Regions from separate parts of the Erwinia wuhanensis genome, predicted to be linked through region 2. Evidence: predicted binding sites of a transcription regulator. Region 2 holds the regulator's gene; each other region holds the start of a gene.

Region 1 (4,350 bases), on a different contig from region 2:
CGGCCTGCGCCTTAGCAATAGTGGCGTCATCCAGATGCGAAATCAGACGATCTGCCGCTTTCCAGGCCTCTTCATTGGTCTCCCGCACGATAACGTGCAGGCGGATGCCGAACTTCACCGTTCTGCCCTGGGCCGCCGCTTTCGCCCGCACCTGCTCAATCTTCTCTTTGACCTGCGCCGGCGGTTCGCCCCATGTCAGGTAGACATCGACCTGTTCCGCTGCCAGATCCTGAGCAGGTTCGGAAGAGCCGCCAAACCATAACGGCGGACGCGGCTGCTGCACGGGCCGAAACATCAGCCGGGCGCCGCGAACGTGCACGTGCTTGCCTTCGTAATCCACCGTTTCGCCTTCCAGCACGCGACGCCAGACGCGGGTAAATTCCGCCGACTCAACATAGCGCTCACGGTGATCCAGAAAGACGCCGTCGCCCGCCAGCTCTTCCGCATCGCCGCCGGTCACCAGGTTAAACAGCGCACGGCCGTTTGACAGCCTATCCAGCGTGGCGGCCTGGCGCGCGGCCTGCGTAGGGGAGATTACGCCGGGACGCAGCGCAACCAGAAAACGCAGGCGCTGCGTCACGGGGATCAGCGACGCGGCCACCAGCCAGGCATCCTCACAGGAACGCCCTGTTGGGATCAGCACACCACCAAAACCCAGACGATCGGCAGCCTGAGCAATTTGCTGCAGATAAGCGTGGTCGACAGGACGCGCGCCCTCCGTCGTGCCTAAATAGTGACCATCGCCATGCGTGGGCAGAAACCAGAAAACGGAAAGGCTCATTGTGGGACTCCTTGCGTAGCGGCGGCGACATGCCAGACACGGCTGGCGATATCGACTTTCACCGGCATTAAATGGTTAGCGTAAAAGAGATCGGCGGTATGCTGCTGGGCCTGCACGGTTTTGTCGCTGACCGGGCCGATAACGGTCGGCGGACGGTGATCGAGATAGCTGGCGATAACCGGTTTCGGCAGGCCGATAGTTTGCGAAAGCAGGGCAATGCTCTGCTCGCGATCGCTGCGGGTCAGCTCGTCGGCCTTGCTGAACGTCTCCAGCACCTGCTGCACGAAAGCGCCGTTGGCTTCAGCAAAAGGGCGGGTCGCCAGATAAAACGAACCGGTCAGGTTCAGCCCGTCGCCATCGGCCAGCACCCGCACGCCGCCCTGCAACAGCGCGGCGGAATAGTAGGGATCCCAGATAGCCCAGGCATCGACATCGCCCTGCTGGAAAGCCGCGCGGGCATCGGCAGGCGTCAGATAGGCAGGCTGAATATCACTGAATTTCAGCCCGGCTTTGGTCAGCGCGCGCAGCAGTAAATTATGCGAGCTGGAGCCCTTCTGGAAAGCCACCTTATGGCCTTTCAGTTCGGCGACGCTTCTAATCGGGCTGTCTTTGGCTACCAGGATTACTTCAGATTGCGGCTTGGGCGGCTCTGAGCCGACATAAAGCAGATCGGCACCGGCCGCCTGGGCGAAGATTGGCGGAATGTCGCCCGTGCTGCCCAAATCGATGCTGTTAACATTCAGCGCTTCCAGCATTTGCGGGCCGGCCGGAAACTCAATCCATTTAATCTGCGTATGAGGGAAACGCTTTTCCAGCAGCTGATGCGAGCGGGCCAGCGCCATGCTCACCGACCCTTTTTGATAGCCAATACGGAAAGCGGCAGGCGCGGCCTCGTCCGCCAGCGCGCCGCCAGTGAACAGCGCGCTGAAGGCCAGCGCCGAGACAAAACGTGTAAACAGGCTCATGGGCGCTTCCTTATACCGCTGCGGCCAGCCGCTGATGACGACGCGACAGCGCATACCAGAAGGTGTCGAGTGATTCCGCAATGCGTTCGGCAAGCAGGGGAGAAAGTTCGGGCTGGCGATCGTAATGGCTAATCTGGCTGTCGTCGGCAAACACGCCGTGCAGCACCTCCTGCGCCTTCAGCGCGTTAAGCACCGGTTTTAGCGCATAGTCCACGGCCAGCATATGCGCGATGGTGCCGCCGGTCGCCAGCGGCAGCACCACTTTATGCTCCAGCGCGCGTTCCGGCAGTAAGTCGAGCAGGGTTTTTAACGCGCCGGAAAAAGAGGCTTTATAAACCGGCGTGGCGACGATCAGCCCATCGGCGTTAGCCAGATCCTCTTTTAAAGCCAGCAGCGCAGGCGAGTCGAAGCGGGCGTAAAGCAAATCCTCTGGAGGAAAGTTATGCAGGTTCCAGGGGATCACCTCGGCGCCTCGTTGCTCCAGCGCGTGCTGGCACAGGGTCAGCAGCGCGGTTGACCGCGAAGGATAGCGAGGACTGCCTGCCAGAGTAATAACGCGCATCATCTCTCCTTATAACCAAAAGTTATTGATTAAAATAATTCCTGAACTTATGGAACTATCCTGGCAGAGTGTGACGGACGCCTTAAATGATTTATCCGGCATATTTAAGTTACTTTTTGACTAAGCGAAAAACAGATAACAGGAAAGCGCGGAAAAAGAGAGGGATGGGGGCACGCAAACGTTTTACTTTCCCGGCAAAGGACTTTACCATTTTCCCCCGCGCCTGCAGCGTTGCTGCGCATGTCGAAGGCCGCTGTTCTTTGTATCTGATAACGTATAAAAGCGAAGAAGGCGTGTCGACCGCACAGTTTTCAGGGTTGCTGAGGCAACCGTTAGTCCTTTTCCGGCCCGGCATTATGGGCTACTCAGGAGCGATCATGTATAACCTGGTTCGTAACGCGCTTTTTCAGCTCGACGCCGAGCGTGCGCACGAATTGACCCTTCAGCAGCTGCACCGGATAACCGGAACGCCGCTTATTCATCTGGTTCGACAAACTCTTCCTTTTAAGCCCGTCAACTGCATGGGCCTGACGTTCAAAAACCCGCTGGGCCTGGCGGCGGGGCTGGATAAGAACGGTGAATGTATTGACGCCTTCGGCGCAATGGGCTTTGGCTTTATTGAAGTCGGCACCGTGACGCCACGACCACAGGCGGGGAACGATAAGCCGCGTATGTTCCGCATCAGAGAGGCGGAAGGCATTATTAATCGTATGGGATTCAATAATCTGGGCGTGGACCAGCTGGTCAATAATGTCAGGCAGGCTCGCTTCGACGGCATTCTGGGCATCAATATCGGCAAAAATAAAGATACGCCGGTCGAAATGGGTAAAGAAGATTATTTAATCTGTATGGAGAAAGTTTATCCTTATGCAGGTTATATTGCGATCAACATCTCATCGCCGAATACGCCAGGGTTACGCACGCTGCAATATGGTGAAGCGCTGGACGATCTTTTGCAGGCGATTAAGCACAAACAGCAGGCGCTGGAAAATCAGCATCAAAAATATGTGCCGGTAGCGGTCAAAATTGCGCCGGATTTAGCTGAAGAAGAACTTATCCAAATTGCCGACAGCCTGGTGCGGCATAATATTGATGGCGTGATCGCTACCAATACCACGCTGGATCGTTCGCTGGTTAGCGGCCTGAAATACAGCGAAGAAACGGGCGGCCTGAGCGGGCGTCCGGTACAGCTGAAAAGTACGGAAATCATTCGCCGTCTCTCGCAGGAACTGCAGGGCCGGCTGCCGATTATCGGCGTAGGCGGCATAGATTCGCTGGTGGCAGCCAAAGAAAAAATGGCGGCGGGCGCCTCGCTGGTGCAGATATATTCCGGTTTTATTTACAAAGGGCCGCCGCTGATTAAAGAAATTGTCAGTCATATTTGATTAAATGCAGGCTTAACGGGGCCAGGGGGTTTATTTTCCCCTCTGGCTCGTTTATATTTTCTCCTGTTTATGCATTATTCAGACTATTTTGGCACGGGGCGGATCGCGTGTTCGCTGACCTCGCGATAAATAGCCGACCTGACGATCATTACGGGATACTTCATGAGGATTAAACCTGACGACAGCTGGCGCTGGTTCTTCGATGACGAACAGGAACGCATGATGTTGGCTATGGCGGAAGGCGCGCTGTTCCGCTCACGCTTCCCTCGTAAAATGCTGACGCCCGATGCCTTTAACGCCGCGCAATTCTCCGTCGACGACGCCGCCCTGTTTTCCACCTTCGCAGAAAAATGCCTGACGTGCGACCTGACCGAATGGCAGCGTACCGAGCTGGTGCTGAACGCGCTGGTTGCCCTGCGTTTTCTGAAGCCGCAGATGCCAAAAAGCTGGCACTTTTCCGCGCATCCGCGTCACTGTACGCCGCAGGATGGCGAGCTGGTAGCGGTGCGCCTGTGCGAAACGGGCGAAGAAGCCACGCTGCTGGTGGTGGAAGCGGGCGAAAACGCCGCGCTGTGCCTGCTGGCGCAGCCGGAGCTGCAGCTGGGCGGCAAAACGATGGTGCTGGGCGATGCTATCAAGGTGATGCACGATCGCCTG
Region 2 (4,350 bases):
CCGTGCGCAAAGGTATCAAAGATCAGGGCTGCAATCGTGCCGTCATGGTGGCTCATAACGCCACTTTCGATCTGAATTTTATGAATGCCGCGGCGGAAAGAGCCGGGCTGAAGCGTAATCCTTTCCACCCGTTTGTCACCTTTGATACCGCCGCGCTGAGCGGCCTGGTGCTGGGGCAAACGGTGCTGGCGAAAGCCTGTACGGCCGCCGGAATGCCTTTCGACAGTTCGCAGGCGCATTCCGCGCTGTATGATACCGTGCAGACGGCCGATCTGTTCTGTGAGCTGGTTAATCGCTGGAAACGTCTGGGCGGCTGGCCGCTGGCGGAAACGGCGAACCTCGACTAAAAAAAACAGGCCTGACGCATTGTCAGGCCTGTCCGATAGTCTCTTCGCTTAGCGCAACGTTTTATTCTGCCGCGTCGGAAGGATATTTCTGCGCCGTCTCTTTGATCAGCTGCTGCAGTTCGCCCGCCTGAAACATCTGAATAATGATGTCGCAGCCGCCGACCAGCTCGCCGTCTACCCACAGCTGTGGAAAAGTCGGCCAGTTGGCGTATTTAGGCAGCTCAGCACGAATTTCCGGATTCTGCAGGATATCGACATAGGCGAAACGCTCGCCGCAGGCGGACAGCGCCTGTACGGCCTGCGCGGAAAAGCCGCAGCTTGGCAGTTTTGGGGAACCTTTCATATACAGCAGAATCGGGTTTTCTGCGATCTGGCGCTCAATCTTCTCAATGGTGCTCATAAATGCCTTCCTCAATCGGCTACTTCGTGTCTGTATAGTGTAGCGAGTCTGCGAGCGTGATGAAAATGTCATTTTCAGTCGCCCACTGACGCTACGGTCGGAAAACAAAATGTTAAAATACCATTTTCGGTCCGGCGGCGCTGCGTTAACTGTAAATATCAGCGGCAAATTTGCGCAGATAAATGTTTGAACAGGCTAAATTTTACAGCTTTTACCGCTTTGCGACGATTGAAACAAAAAAGGCCTTACTTTTTAGTAAAGAGTTCGATTAGAATCGTCCTGACTGACTGCCCAGGCGCAGATCTCCTTATTTAGCCATGCTCTTGCCACTGGCGGGAGCACAAACTGTTAATGGTAAAGATGCGTTTACTCATCACGTTGCTGATGCTGGCCTTTGCCCAGCTGTTTATGTCTGTGGCGCACGCATCGCCACACGCTGCCGTTAAAGCGGACCACCACAAAGCAGACAGCGCCACGCCTGCTCGTGAAGACGATCGCCGCAAGCGCCGCCCGGTGAAAACCTCTACACGTAAAGTAAAAGAAGCCAGCCCAACCAAAAGCCGTTCGCCCCTTGCTAAAAAGTTTAAGCTGCGCAAAAAAACGCAGACCGTCGCCGCTGCGCTGCCGCCCAAGAAACGCTATGGTCGTCATCGCTTGCGCAACGAAGAGACGGAAGCCTTAACCAGCGGCTCGGCCTCGGCCCCGCTTAAGCTCAGCAAAGCGCATCGCGCCCGCTATCAGAAAGCCCGCGAAACGGCGATGAGCAAGCTGATGAACCAGCTGGGCAAGCCCTATCTCTGGGGCGGCACCTCGCCCAAGACCGGTTTCGACTGTAGCGGTCTGGTCTGGTATGCCTATAAAGATCTGGTGAAGTTTAAGATCCCTCGCACCGCTAACGAAATGTACCATCTGCGGGATGCGGCTTCGATCAAGCGCAACGAGCTGGAAAAAGGCGATCTGGTATTTTTCAGCATCAACGGCCGCGCCTCGGCGGATCACGTTGGCGTTTACCTGGGCAACGGCAAGTTTATCCAGTCGCCGCGTACCGGCAAGGATATCCAGGTGAGTATGCTCAGCGAAGATTACTGGGAGCAGCACTACGTCGGCGCTCGCCGCGTCATGACGCCGAAAACTATCCGCTAGCCCACTCAGTAGGCTGGAGGCCCGGATCGCGCAAACGATCCGGGCCGGTTTACTCTTATTTGCGCAAAATTTTCGCCTGTTGCCCTAAAACCCTCGTGTTCTGCGCCTGCTCTTGTTAGAATCCACGGTTTGTTGCGCAACAGGCATTTAGCCGACATGATGTTCTGCTCAAGTCTGTTTCGCCACCCTGAACTCCCTCCTGTTATAACCATTCCGCAACAAATTATGCGCAACTTATATCAGGATTATCATCATTCCAGGCAATCGTTTAACAAACCGCTTTTCAGTGACTTACTGAACAGCGCAGGAGTCTTTTTCCATGGCAACCATAAAAGATGTGGCCAAACGCGCCGGTGTCTCAACCACCACGGTGTCCCACGTCATTAATAAAACCCGCTTTGTCGCTGAAGACACGCGGGAAGCCGTCTGGGCAGCGATCAAAGCGCTGCACTATTCGCCCAGCGCCGTGGCCCGCAGCCTGAAGGTCAATAACACCAAAACCATTGGCCTGCTGGCGACCTCCAGCGAGGCGCCCTATTTCGCCGAAATTATTGAGGCGGTTGAACACAGCTGTTTTGCCAAAGGCTATACGCTGATTTTGGGCAACGCGCATAACGAACTGGAAAAGCAGCAGGCCTATCTGTCGATGATGGCGCAAAAACGCGTCGATGGCCTGCTGGTCATGTGCGCCGAGTACCCGGATGAGCTGATTAAGATGCTGGAAGATCACCGCAACATCCCGATGGTCGTCATGGACTGGGGCGAGTCGCGCGGCGATTTTACCGACACTATTCTCGATAACGCTTTTGAAGGCGGTTATCTGGCAGGCCGCTATCTGATCGATCGCGGCCACCGCGATATCGGCGTGATCCCGGGCCATATGGAGCGCAATACCGGCGGCGGTCGTCATGCCGGCTTCCTCAAGGCGCTGAACGAAGCGGGGATTACGCTGCGCGAAGAGTGGCTGGTTCAGGGCGATTTTGAGCCGGAATCGGGCTATCGCGCCATGCAGCAGCTGCTGGCGCAAAAACAGCGTCCTACCGCGGTATTCTGCGGCGGCGACGTGATGGCGATGGGCGCGATTTGCGCCGCAGACGAGATGGGCCTGCGCGTACCGCAGGATATTTCGGTGATCGGGTATGATAACGTGCGCAACTCGCGCTACTTTACCCCCGCGCTGACCACCGTCCACCAGCCGAAAGAGCGTCTGGGCGCAACGGCCTTCAATATGCTGCTCGATCGTATTACCAGCAAACGCGAAGAGCCGCAGACGATTGAAGTGCATCCGACGCTGATTGAACGTCGCTCCGTAGCGGACGGCCCTTTCCTCGACTACCGTCGCTAAGCGCACGGGCGGCCATCCGCCGCCCGTCTTTTACGCCTCCCGCAGCCATTCGCTGTTCAGCGTTTCCGTTTCGCCTAAATAATCCAGCAGCCAGCGCAGCGCTGGCGACGCCTGCTGTTCCGACCAGCTGACGCAGCAGGGGCTATCCGGAAAAGGCGGATCCAGCCTCAGTTCGCACAGCGAGCCGTTTTGCAGCAGCGGTTGCGCAAGATGCCCCGGCACCATGCCGACACACAGCCCGGCCAGCAGGCAATCAAACGCGCTCTCCCAGTCCGGCGCGACCAGCCGTCGCTGATTATCCAGCGTCCAGGTGGTTCTTTTCGGCAGCGCGCGCGAGGTATCTTCCAGCACCAGCGAAGGCCACTCCCGGATCGCCTCCTCGCTAACCTTCTCCCGGTGTTGCGCAAGCGGATGATCCGCCTTCACCACGCAGCGCCAGTTGAGCATTCCCATATTGCGAAAGGCGAAGCGTCCGCCGACCGGAATGGCCTGCGTCGCGCCTATCGCCACGTCAACCCGGCCGTCGGCCAGCGCATCCCATACGCCGTTGAATACCTCCGGTGAAAGATGCAGTTCCATATCGGGAAAATGTCGGTAAAAATCCACCACCAGCTGGCGCGTACGCGCGGTTTTAACAATGCGATCGACGGCAATATTCAGCTGGCCGCGCCAGCCGTTGGCGACCTGCTGACACTGGCGTCGCGTGGCAAGCATTTTTTTGATAACACTCCGCCCTTCCTGAATAAAGACCTCGCCCGCCGCCGTTAAGACCACGTCCCGGTGACGCCGCTCGAACAGCGGCACCGCCAGCCACTCTTCCAGCTGGCGCACGGTATAGCTGATGGCGGACGGAACGCGATGCAGCTCCGCCGCTGCGGCGGTAAAGCTGCCGGTTCGGGCGACCGCATCAATCACCTCAAGCGAGTGTTCTGACCACATATTCTTCCTGCAAAATTTTTGAACGCAAGACGCAAATATTACCGTTTCACAACCGCTATCGCACTCTTTTACACTGCCGTCCGCTATTCACCTGATAAAAAAGAGCAAAATCTCATGCCGTCGAAAGGATTTTTACTTTACCTCGCGCTGCTCAGCGTTGCGGGTTTTCTTGCCAC
Region 3 (4,350 bases), on a different contig from region 2:
GCATCGTCTGGCACTGGTTGGCGACGCGGCGCATACCATTCATCCCCTGGCGGGGCAGGGCGTTAACCTGGGCTTTATGGATGCCGCCGAGCTGATCGGCGAGATCAAACGTCTGCATCAGCAGGGCAAAGATATTGGCCAGCACCTTTACCTGCGACGCTACGAGCGCAGCCGCAAGCACAGCGCGGCCGTGATGCTGGCAAGTATGCAGGGCTTTCGCGAGCTGTTTAAAGGCAATAATCCCGCGAAGAAGCTGCTGCGTGATATCGGCCTGAGCCTGGCGGATAATTTGCCTGGCGTGAAGCCGCGTCTGTTAAAGCAGGCGATGGGCCTGCACGATCTGCCGGAGTGGCTGCGGTAATAAATTGCAGCGTTCAGGCCCGACCTGAACGCTGGTTATTTTATCCCACATCTGTCATTGTTTACCTCATATTTCCTTATCATCCTTGCTTCAGTCTGAGAAATAATGCGGCAGGCACTTACCCGTCTGCAACCTGGTGCTTCTGCCACAATACGAAAAGAAAACACATCGGGGAGCGGTGCATGACCCGTAAGTGTCATACGCAGAGAATTCCTGGTTTGCGCAGATAATACGACCGGCCCGGACAAAATCAATCCCTTTTTTGATGATGGTCATAAGACTGCCTGATTTTGCTTTGCCGCTCTGGAAGTGTTTAAAGGAATTGTGTTAAGTCACTACGCAACAGGAGTAAAACGATAGTCGATGTAAACAAGGAGAGTAACTCATGGCATGGAATTACAATGTAATGCTCAGGACCTTCAAACATAACGGTATATATAAGTTCAGTGCGCGTTACGCTGGCGCGCCGGGCTATAAGGATAATCCTGAGTATGAATGTCTGCGTGATAAAGGTCCATTACCGAGAGGGAAGTACAGGATTGTGGGCATACCGTTCACGCATAAAAAAGCAGGTGTGTTTACGCTAAGGCTGGAACCAGACAGGGGCAACAGCATGTGCAATCGCGAGGGTTTTTTAATTCATGGTGACAGCAAAAAGGCGCCCGGTACGGCATCAAATGGCTGCATTATACTGGCTCCCTGGTATCGTCAACAAATATGGGACAGCATGGACAAGGAGCTGATTGTTGAATGAAGTATCTACTGTTATTTCTGTGCCTGACCGCATTCAGCTCTGTAGCTGTTATTGATAATAATTGCAAAGACCTGCACTCCGGAACTGCAATAGCCATGACGGATACAATGTCTGCTACTTTGAATATAGATAAAAATACGATAGCAAAGGAGGAAACTAAAACAGAGCTTATTTTTAACGAGCCTGTAAGTGACATTCTTTCAGAACAATATGCTCTTGAAGTTTTAAAGAACGCCCAGAGTGAAAAAATACCCAAAGTAAAGGAGATCTTTTCCCAATACAATGCCAGGAACCTGATAATTAAGTTCACATTCAAAGATATCAACAATAAAGAAGATATCTTTCTGGTTTCGGCTATTGCTAATGATTACGAATGCGACGTGAAGTTTAATGGTTTTATTACTGTTAAGCGTGAATTTTGATTTTTGCTCCTTTGCTCCTTTGCCCCTTTGCCCCTTTGCCCCGGTGTAGGGGCTTCTTAATTTCCGCGCGTTACTTTCCGGACTGCGCACCAGCATGATTTTTTTCGACCCTCGCATTCGTCACCAGTATCAAAAAAGGCACGGTAAGCCTGGCGGGCATAGGTTTAAATCCGAGGCCAGCGCAGCGCGTCTCCGCCATTAACGCTTCCCTGTCTAACGTAGAGTTGGAAGCAAAAAGGCCAGAGCGACATTCATTCTTTGTAGATAGCACATGCAAAAAACGCCAGGTTGTAAGTAATACAGTAACTTTATGCACTAGCACACCTTTCATGCCTAATACTGAGTCTTTATGTTTTTAAATCACAGGTGAAGTACATCCTGAGCGCGCCATTCTTAAGATGTAAACAAGGAAATTTCATCCGGTGCATCTTGATTGTGCAGCCTGCCCCAAACGGGCGCGTCGTTTGAGAAATTCTAATTTAGCGTGCTTCTTCGCATTACTTTTACTAATCATCAGGTTTGAGCCATAAAGCAGGTTTTTATCTTCAACGGGCTGATACCTTACTTTTATCCTGAGATTTTGGCTGCTTAATAACATATTTGCGTATTAACTGCGCAAAAAGTGGTGATTTTATCTGTCTGATTTTGCTGCCTGAGAACACCGTCAAAAAAATCATACCCGTTTTAACTTATGGTTAACGCTGGATTTCGGTGGTAAGTTCGGAGCAAGGATATCGTTTGCGCCGGGCTGCCTGCCGACGCCGAACACTTTGCCTGAGGAAGAAGATGAAACAGACCCCTTTGTTCGAACAGCATCAGGCCTGCGGCGCGCGCATGGTGGATTTTCATGGCTGGATGATGCCGCTGCACTACGGTTCGCAGCTGGATGAGCATCATACGGTTCGTAGCGATGCCGGCATGTTCGACGTGTCGCATATGACTATTGTCGATCTGCACGGCGTCCGCACCCGGGAATTTTTACGCTACCTGCTGGCCAACGACGTCGCCAAACTGACCCAGCCCGGCAAAGCGCTTTATACCGCTATGCTCAACGCCTCCGCTGGCGTAATCGACGATCTGATTGTTTACTTTATGACCGAAGAGTTTTTCCGGCTGGTGGTGAACTCCGCCACGCGGGAAAAAGATCTCGCCTGGATTACCCAACATGCGGAAGGCTATGGCGTGACGCTGACCGAGCGCGACGACCTGGCGCTGATCGCGGTGCAGGGGCCGCAGGCGCAGGCAAAAGCCCGTTCGCTGTTCGATGAGGCGCAGCGAGAGGCCGTAGCGGACATGAAGCCCTTCTTTGGCGTGCAGGCTGGCGAGTTGTTTATTGCTACCACAGGCTACACCGGCGAAGCCGGGTATGAAATCGCCCTGCCCAACGAGCAGGCGGCGGATTTCTGGCAAAAGCTGCTGGCGGCGGGCGTGAAGCCTGCCGGTCTGGGCGCGCGCGATACCCTGCGCCTGGAAGCCGGCATGAATTTATACGGGCAGGAAATGGACGAGGGCGTTTCGCCGCTGGCGGCCAATATGGGCTGGACAATCGGCTGGCAGCCTCAAGAGCGCGATTTTATCGGCCGCGAGGCGCTGGCGTCGCAGCGTGAAAAAGGCACCGAGCAGCTGGTCGGTCTGGTGATGACCGAGAAAGGCGTACTGCGCAACGGCTTACCGGTGCGCTTTACCGACGCGACCGGCAACCTGCAGGAAGGCATTATCACCAGCGGCTCTTTCTCGCCAACTTTAGGCTACAGCATTGCGCTGGCTCGCGTTCCCGCAGGCATTGGCGAGCAGGCGATTGTGCAAATCCGCAACCGTGAAATGCCGGTTCGCGTGACCAAACCCGTTTTTGTACGCGCCGGTAAAGCGGTGGCGTAAAAGGCGCTTTCCGCGCTTCAGCTGCGGAAAACGACCCGGAATTATTTTAAGGAGATCAGGCGATGAGCAATGTTCCAAACGAACTAAAATACCGTGAAAGCCATGAGTGGGTGCGTAAAGAAGAAGATGGTACCTATACCGTAGGCATCACCGCCCACGCGCAGGAGCTGCTGGGCGATATGGTGTTTGTCGATCTGCCCGAAGTGGGCAACACCTACAGCCAGGGCGAAGACTGCGCCGTAGCCGAGTCGGTAAAGGCCGCATCCGATATTTATGCGCCGGTCAGCGGCGAAATTGTCGAAGTCAACGGCGCGCTGGAAAGCGAACCGGAGCTGGTCAACAGCGATCCCTACAGCGATGGCTGGCTGTTCCGCATTAAGGCCAGCGACGAGTCCGAACTGGAATCGCTGATGGACGCGGACGCCTACAAAACCAGCATTGACGAATAGACGGCGGCAGCGCGGGCCGTATTTTACGGCCCGGCTTCGTTTCGTCAGCGATTTATTAGCCCTCTCCGGAGAGATCTCTCCTTAATGCCTTTGCCCGATGCAGGATTTACCGCTAATGACTACTCTCAGCCAGCTTGAACATACCGGCGCTTTTATCGAACGCCATATCGGCCCTTCGCCAGCCCAGCAGGAAGCGATGCTGAACGCGGTAGGCGCCGCCTCTCTCAGCGAGTTGATTACCGCTATCGTCCCGGCTGATATTCAGCTGCCCGGCGCGCCTGCCGTCGGCGATCCCCTGACCGAACATCAGGCGCTGGCCGAGCTAAAAGCGATCGCCAGCCGCAACCTGCGTTATAAATCCTGTATCGGGATGGGCTACACGCCGGTGCTGACGCCGCCGGTTATTCTGCGCAACATGCTGGAAAATCCCGGCTGGTACACTGCCTATACGCCTTATCAGCCCGAGGTTTCTCAGGGCCGACTGGA
Region 4 (4,350 bases), on a different contig from region 2:
CCGCCGCCGTGAATATCGAAGTGCTCGCCAAGCTGCTTGCAGTTCATGGCGGAACATTCAATATGCCAGCCCGGACGCCCCTCGCCCCACGGCGAAGGCCAGCCCGGCTCATTGGCCTTGGACATTTTCCACAGCACAAAGTCCATAGGATTACGTTTAACGTCGGCGGCCACCTCAACGCGCGCGCCGGCCTGGAGCTGTTCCAGATCCTGACGCGACAGCAGGCCGTAATCGGCGTCGCTGGCAACAGAGAACATCACGTCGCCGTTGCTGGCGACGTAAGCATGGTCGCGCTCAATAAGCTTGCTGACCAGTTCAATGATGTCGGTGATATGGTGCGTAGCGCGAGGTTCCAGATCCGGCGGCAGAATATTCAGCGCGGCGAAGTCAGCGTGCATTTCCGCGATCATCCGATCGGTCAGCACGTCGATAGTTTCGCCGTTTTCGTTGGCGCGCTTGATGATTTTGTCATCAATATCGGTGATGTTACGCACGTACTTCAGCGAGTAGCCTAAATAGCGCAGATAGCGGGCGACCACGTCAAAGGCAATAAAGGTGCGCCCGTGACCAATATGACACAGGTCATAGACGGTGATGCCGCACACGTACATGCCGATTTGACCGGCATGAATAGGCTTAAATTCCTCTTTTTGACGACTCAGGGTGTTGAAAATCTTTAGCATTGAGACATTCCGTTTTTAACGTGTGCGATCGTGATAGTAACAGGCATATTCTGCCGTATTGTTAACGCAAGCGCCACGCAAAGCAAGGTTCGGCACGCTTCCGTTTATGCGGCGGTGCTGACTCGTCATCACATTTTGTGATATAAGAGCCCTCTATTTTATCGCCTGTCAGCCTGATTATTCCGCTGACGGCAGCTAAATCCACCCCTTCAACCTTTACAGGATGAGAATATGGTCACTTTCCAGACTAACCATGGCGATATCGTTATCAAAACCTTTGACGATAAAGCGCCTGAAACTGTTAAAAACTTCCTGGATTACTGCCGTGAAGGTTTTTACGACAACACCATTTTCCACCGTGTTATCAACGGCTTTATGATCCAGGGCGGCGGTTTTGAGCCTGGCATGCAGCAGAAAGCCACCAAAGCGGAAATCCGTAACGAAGCCAACAACGGCCTGAAAAACACCAAAGGCACGCTGGCGATGGCCCGTACCCAGGCGCCACACTCCGCGACCGCGCAGTTCTTCATTAACGTGGCGGACAACGACTTCCTGAACTTCCGTGACGAAAGTCTGCAGGGCTGGGGCTACTGCGTCTTTGCTGAAGTTGTGGAAGGCATGGACGTGGTTGAGAAAATCAAAGCCGTTTCTACTGGCCGCAGCGGAATGCATCAGGACGTGCCAAAAGAAGACGTCGTGATCCAGAAAGTCACCGTTAGCGAATAATGTCGCATACGCTGTTTATCGCAGATTTACATCTGTGTGAAGAAGAACCGGCAATCACTGCCGGTTTTCTTGCTTTTTTGCGGCGTGACGCGCGTCAGGCCGATGCACTGTACATCCTCGGTGACCTGTTTGAGGCCTGGATTGGCGATGACGATCCCAATCCGCTTCACGCCAAAGTCGCCGCCGCGCTTGATGAATTAAGGCTGGCGGGCGTTCCCTGCTACTTTATTCACGGCAACCGCGATTTCCTGCTCGGTCAGCGCTTTGCAAAATCATGCGGTATGCGGCTGCTGCCGGAAGCGCAACGGCTGGAGCTGTATGGTCGGCCGCTGCTGATTATGCATGGCGACACGCTGTGTACTGATGACGAAGGCTATCAGCGCTTTCGCCGCAAGGTCCATCAGCGCTGGCTGCAAAAGCTTTTCCTGTCGCTGCCGCTGTCGCTGCGCCAGCGTATCGCTCAGAAAATGCGTGCTGGCAGCAAGCAGGCCAACAGCAGCAAAACGATGGCGATTATGGACGTTAATAACGAAGCCGTTACCTATACGATGAGCCGCTATCAGGTGCAGTGCCTTATTCATGGCCATACGCACCGCCCCGCCGTTCATACGCTCACCGTTAACGGTCTGCCCGCCGAACGCGTGGTGCTGGGCGCCTGGCACACGGAAGGATCGATGATCCGCGTAACCTCATCCGGAACGGAACTGATCGCTTTTCCCCTGTAAATTCTTCCCATATTGCGTCGACCAAAACGCTTGCTGTCTGAGCTACGCCAAAAGCCTCCCGGCTTAACGTTCCGGCATCTGATGCAGTGGCTTTAAGCCTGCTGCTGGTCAGCTGACAGGCGCGAAGTTCCCCATTCCGTGATGCGATTGAACCGACGCAACCGTTTTCCTGCCCGGTGAGTCATGCTATTCTCTCAGCCCTTCCTGTCTGGCTGACCGACCAGCTTTCAGACACTGTTTGTATAATCACAGGAGTCACACCCGCATGTCTTCTACTGCCGCACCGGCCCGCATCGCCATTGTAATGGGTTCTAAAAGCGACTGGGCAACCATGCAATTCGCCGCGGACATTCTCACCAGCCTGGCCGTTCCTTTTCATTGTGAAGTGGTTTCAGCGCACCGTACGCCGGACAAGCTGTTCAGCTTTGCCGAACAGGCCGCAGAGAACGGTATTCAGGTTATTATCGCCGGCGCTGGCGGCGCGGCGCACCTGCCCGGCATGCTGGCGGCGAAAACGCTGGTGCCCGTGCTGGGCGTACCGGTGCAGAGCGCGGCGCTGAGCGGCGTTGACAGCCTTTACTCCATTGTCCAGATGCCGCGCGGCATCCCGGTCGGCACGCTGGCTATCGGTAAAGCAGGCGCGGCTAATGCGGCGCTGCTGGCCGCACAAATCCTGGCGCTACACGATGCGGAGTTAAACCAGCGTCTGTCCGCCTGGCGTCAAAGCCAGACTGACGAAGTTCTGAATAACCCGGATCCGCGGGAGGAAGCATGAAGCCAGTCTGCGTATTAGGAAATGGTCAGCTGGGGCGGATGCTGCGCCAGGCTGGTGAACCGCTGGGAATAGCCGTTTATCCTGTCGGGCTGGATGCGGAACCGGAAGCGCTGCCTATCCAACAAAGCGTGATCACGGCGGAAATCGAACGCTGGCCGGAAACGGCGCTGACGCGTGAACTCTCGCATCATAATGCCTTTGTAAACCGCGATATTTTCCCGCTGCTGGCCGATCGTCTGACGCAAAAACAGCTGCTGGATCGGCTGAACCTGGCTACCGCGCCCTGGCAGCTGCTGAGCGATGCCGCGCAGTGGCCCGATGTTTTCGCCAGGCTGGGCGAGCTGGCTATCGTTAAGCGCCGTACGGGCGGCTACGATGGTCGCGGCCAGTGGCGTTTACGGCAGAACGATGTCGCTTCCCTGCCTGCGGATTGCTACGGCGAGTGCATTGTGGAACAGGGCATTAATTTTTCCGGCGAGGTGTCTCTGGTTGGCGCTCGCGCTCATGACGGCCGCACGGTTTTCTATCCCCTCACCCACAATCTGCATCAGGACGGTATTCTGCGCGCCAGCGTCGCGTTACCGACGCCGGATGCGGAACGTCAACAGCAGGCTGAAAGTATGCTGGCCGCTATTATGAACGAGCTGGACTATGTAGGCGTTATGGCCATGGAATGCTTTGTGGTGCCGGAAGGACTGCTGATTAACGAGCTGGCGCCCCGCGTGCACAACAGCGGCCACTGGACGCAGAACGGCGCTTCCATCAGCCAGTTCGAGCTGCATCTGCGCGCCATTCTGGATCTGCCTTTGCCTGCGCCCGTCGTCAGCACGCCGTCGGTTATGATTAACCTGATCGGCACGGCAGTTAACCTTGCGTGGCTGGAGCAACCGCTGGTTCGCCTGCACTGGTATGAAAAAGAAGTGCGTCCGGGACGCAAGGTAGGGCACCTGAACCTTTGCGATACCAGCCGTGAATCGCTTCAGCAGGCACTGAGCGCGCTGGCGCAGGATTTACCTGCCGATTATGCTGAAGGCATTGCCTGGGCAAACACCCATCTGAAAAAAGACAGTGCTTAACTGTACTTAAGTATGGCTATTAATTTGTTGGTGAAAGTCGTATTGTATTGGCGAACAAAACAATAAATACATAATACTATTAAGTAATTAGAAGTTTTTTTTGCCAACACCAAGGGAACCACTCTCAGATTTTCTGGATAAACACGTAAATTTTGCTTCATGATTGACGTGTCAGGGTCTGGTTTGGTTCTCCTCCCTCGCTTCTCTCATCAAATTGTGCCCTTACGTCAACACCCTGTTTCTTCAGCTTCCATAAAAAGTTACTATGATTTTTCGGCTGCGCCGGACGTGCTGAACATTATTCCGCCATTTACTTTAACGCCGCTCATCTACGGCAGCCTGTCTGAGCAGGGTGCATCGTTAGG

The links. The regulator PurR, encoded in region 2, represses purine synthesis genes. The targets are predictions, from matches to a motif close to CANGCAAACGTTTGCNTG.
Region 1: the regulator PurR is predicted to act here: its motif matches at 2,480-2,497, upstream of pyrD (quinone-dependent dihydroorotate dehydrogenase).
Region 3: the regulator PurR is predicted to act here: its motif matches at 2,265-2,282, upstream of gcvT (glycine cleavage system aminomethyltransferase GcvT).
Region 4: the regulator PurR is predicted to act here: its motif matches at 2,289-2,306, upstream of purE (5-(carboxyamino)imidazole ribonucleotide mutase).

Annotation. Positions count from the first base shown of each region.
Region 1 is NZ_JAUJUH010000002.1:146,745-151,094, reverse strand. Features, by position in the region: gene ssuD (FMNH2-dependent alkanesulfonate monooxygenase) at 1-781, opposite strand, end outside; gene QZH36_RS05160 (sulfonate ABC transporter substrate-binding protein) at 778-1,746, opposite strand; gene ssuE (NADPH-dependent FMN reductase) at 1,757-2,308, opposite strand; gene pyrD (quinone-dependent dihydroorotate dehydrogenase) at 2,683-3,693, shown strand; gene QZH36_RS05145 (cell division protein ZapC) at 3,856-4,350, shown strand, end outside.
Region 2 is NZ_JAUJUH010000001.1:771,257-775,606, forward strand. Features, by position in the region: gene rnt (ribonuclease T) at 1-347, shown strand, start outside; gene QZH36_RS03495 (Grx4 family monothiol glutaredoxin) at 409-747, opposite strand; gene QZH36_RS03500 (C40 family peptidase) at 1,108-1,890, shown strand; gene purR (HTH-type transcriptional repressor PurR) at 2,210-3,235, shown strand; gene punR (DNA-binding transcriptional activator PunR) at 3,266-4,174, opposite strand; gene punC (purine nucleoside transporter PunC) at 4,289-4,350, shown strand, end outside.
Region 3 is NZ_JAUJUH010000003.1:411,568-415,917, forward strand. Features, by position in the region: gene ubiI (FAD-dependent 2-octaprenylphenol hydroxylase) at 1-361, shown strand, start outside; gene QZH36_RS09650 (tlde1 domain-containing protein) at 747-1,115, shown strand; gene QZH36_RS09655 (hypothetical protein) at 1,112-1,537, shown strand; gene gcvT (glycine cleavage system aminomethyltransferase GcvT) at 2,324-3,415, shown strand; gene gcvH (glycine cleavage system protein GcvH) at 3,478-3,864, shown strand; gene gcvP (aminomethyl-transferring glycine dehydrogenase) at 3,980-4,350, shown strand, end outside.
Region 4 is NZ_JAUJUH010000002.1:515,367-519,716, forward strand. Features, by position in the region: gene cysS (cysteine--tRNA ligase) at 1-683, opposite strand, end outside; gene ppiB (peptidylprolyl isomerase B) at 915-1,409, shown strand; gene lpxH (UDP-2,3-diacylglucosamine diphosphatase) at 1,409-2,134, shown strand; gene purE (5-(carboxyamino)imidazole ribonucleotide mutase) at 2,400-2,909, shown strand; gene purK (5-(carboxyamino)imidazole ribonucleotide synthase) at 2,906-3,985, shown strand.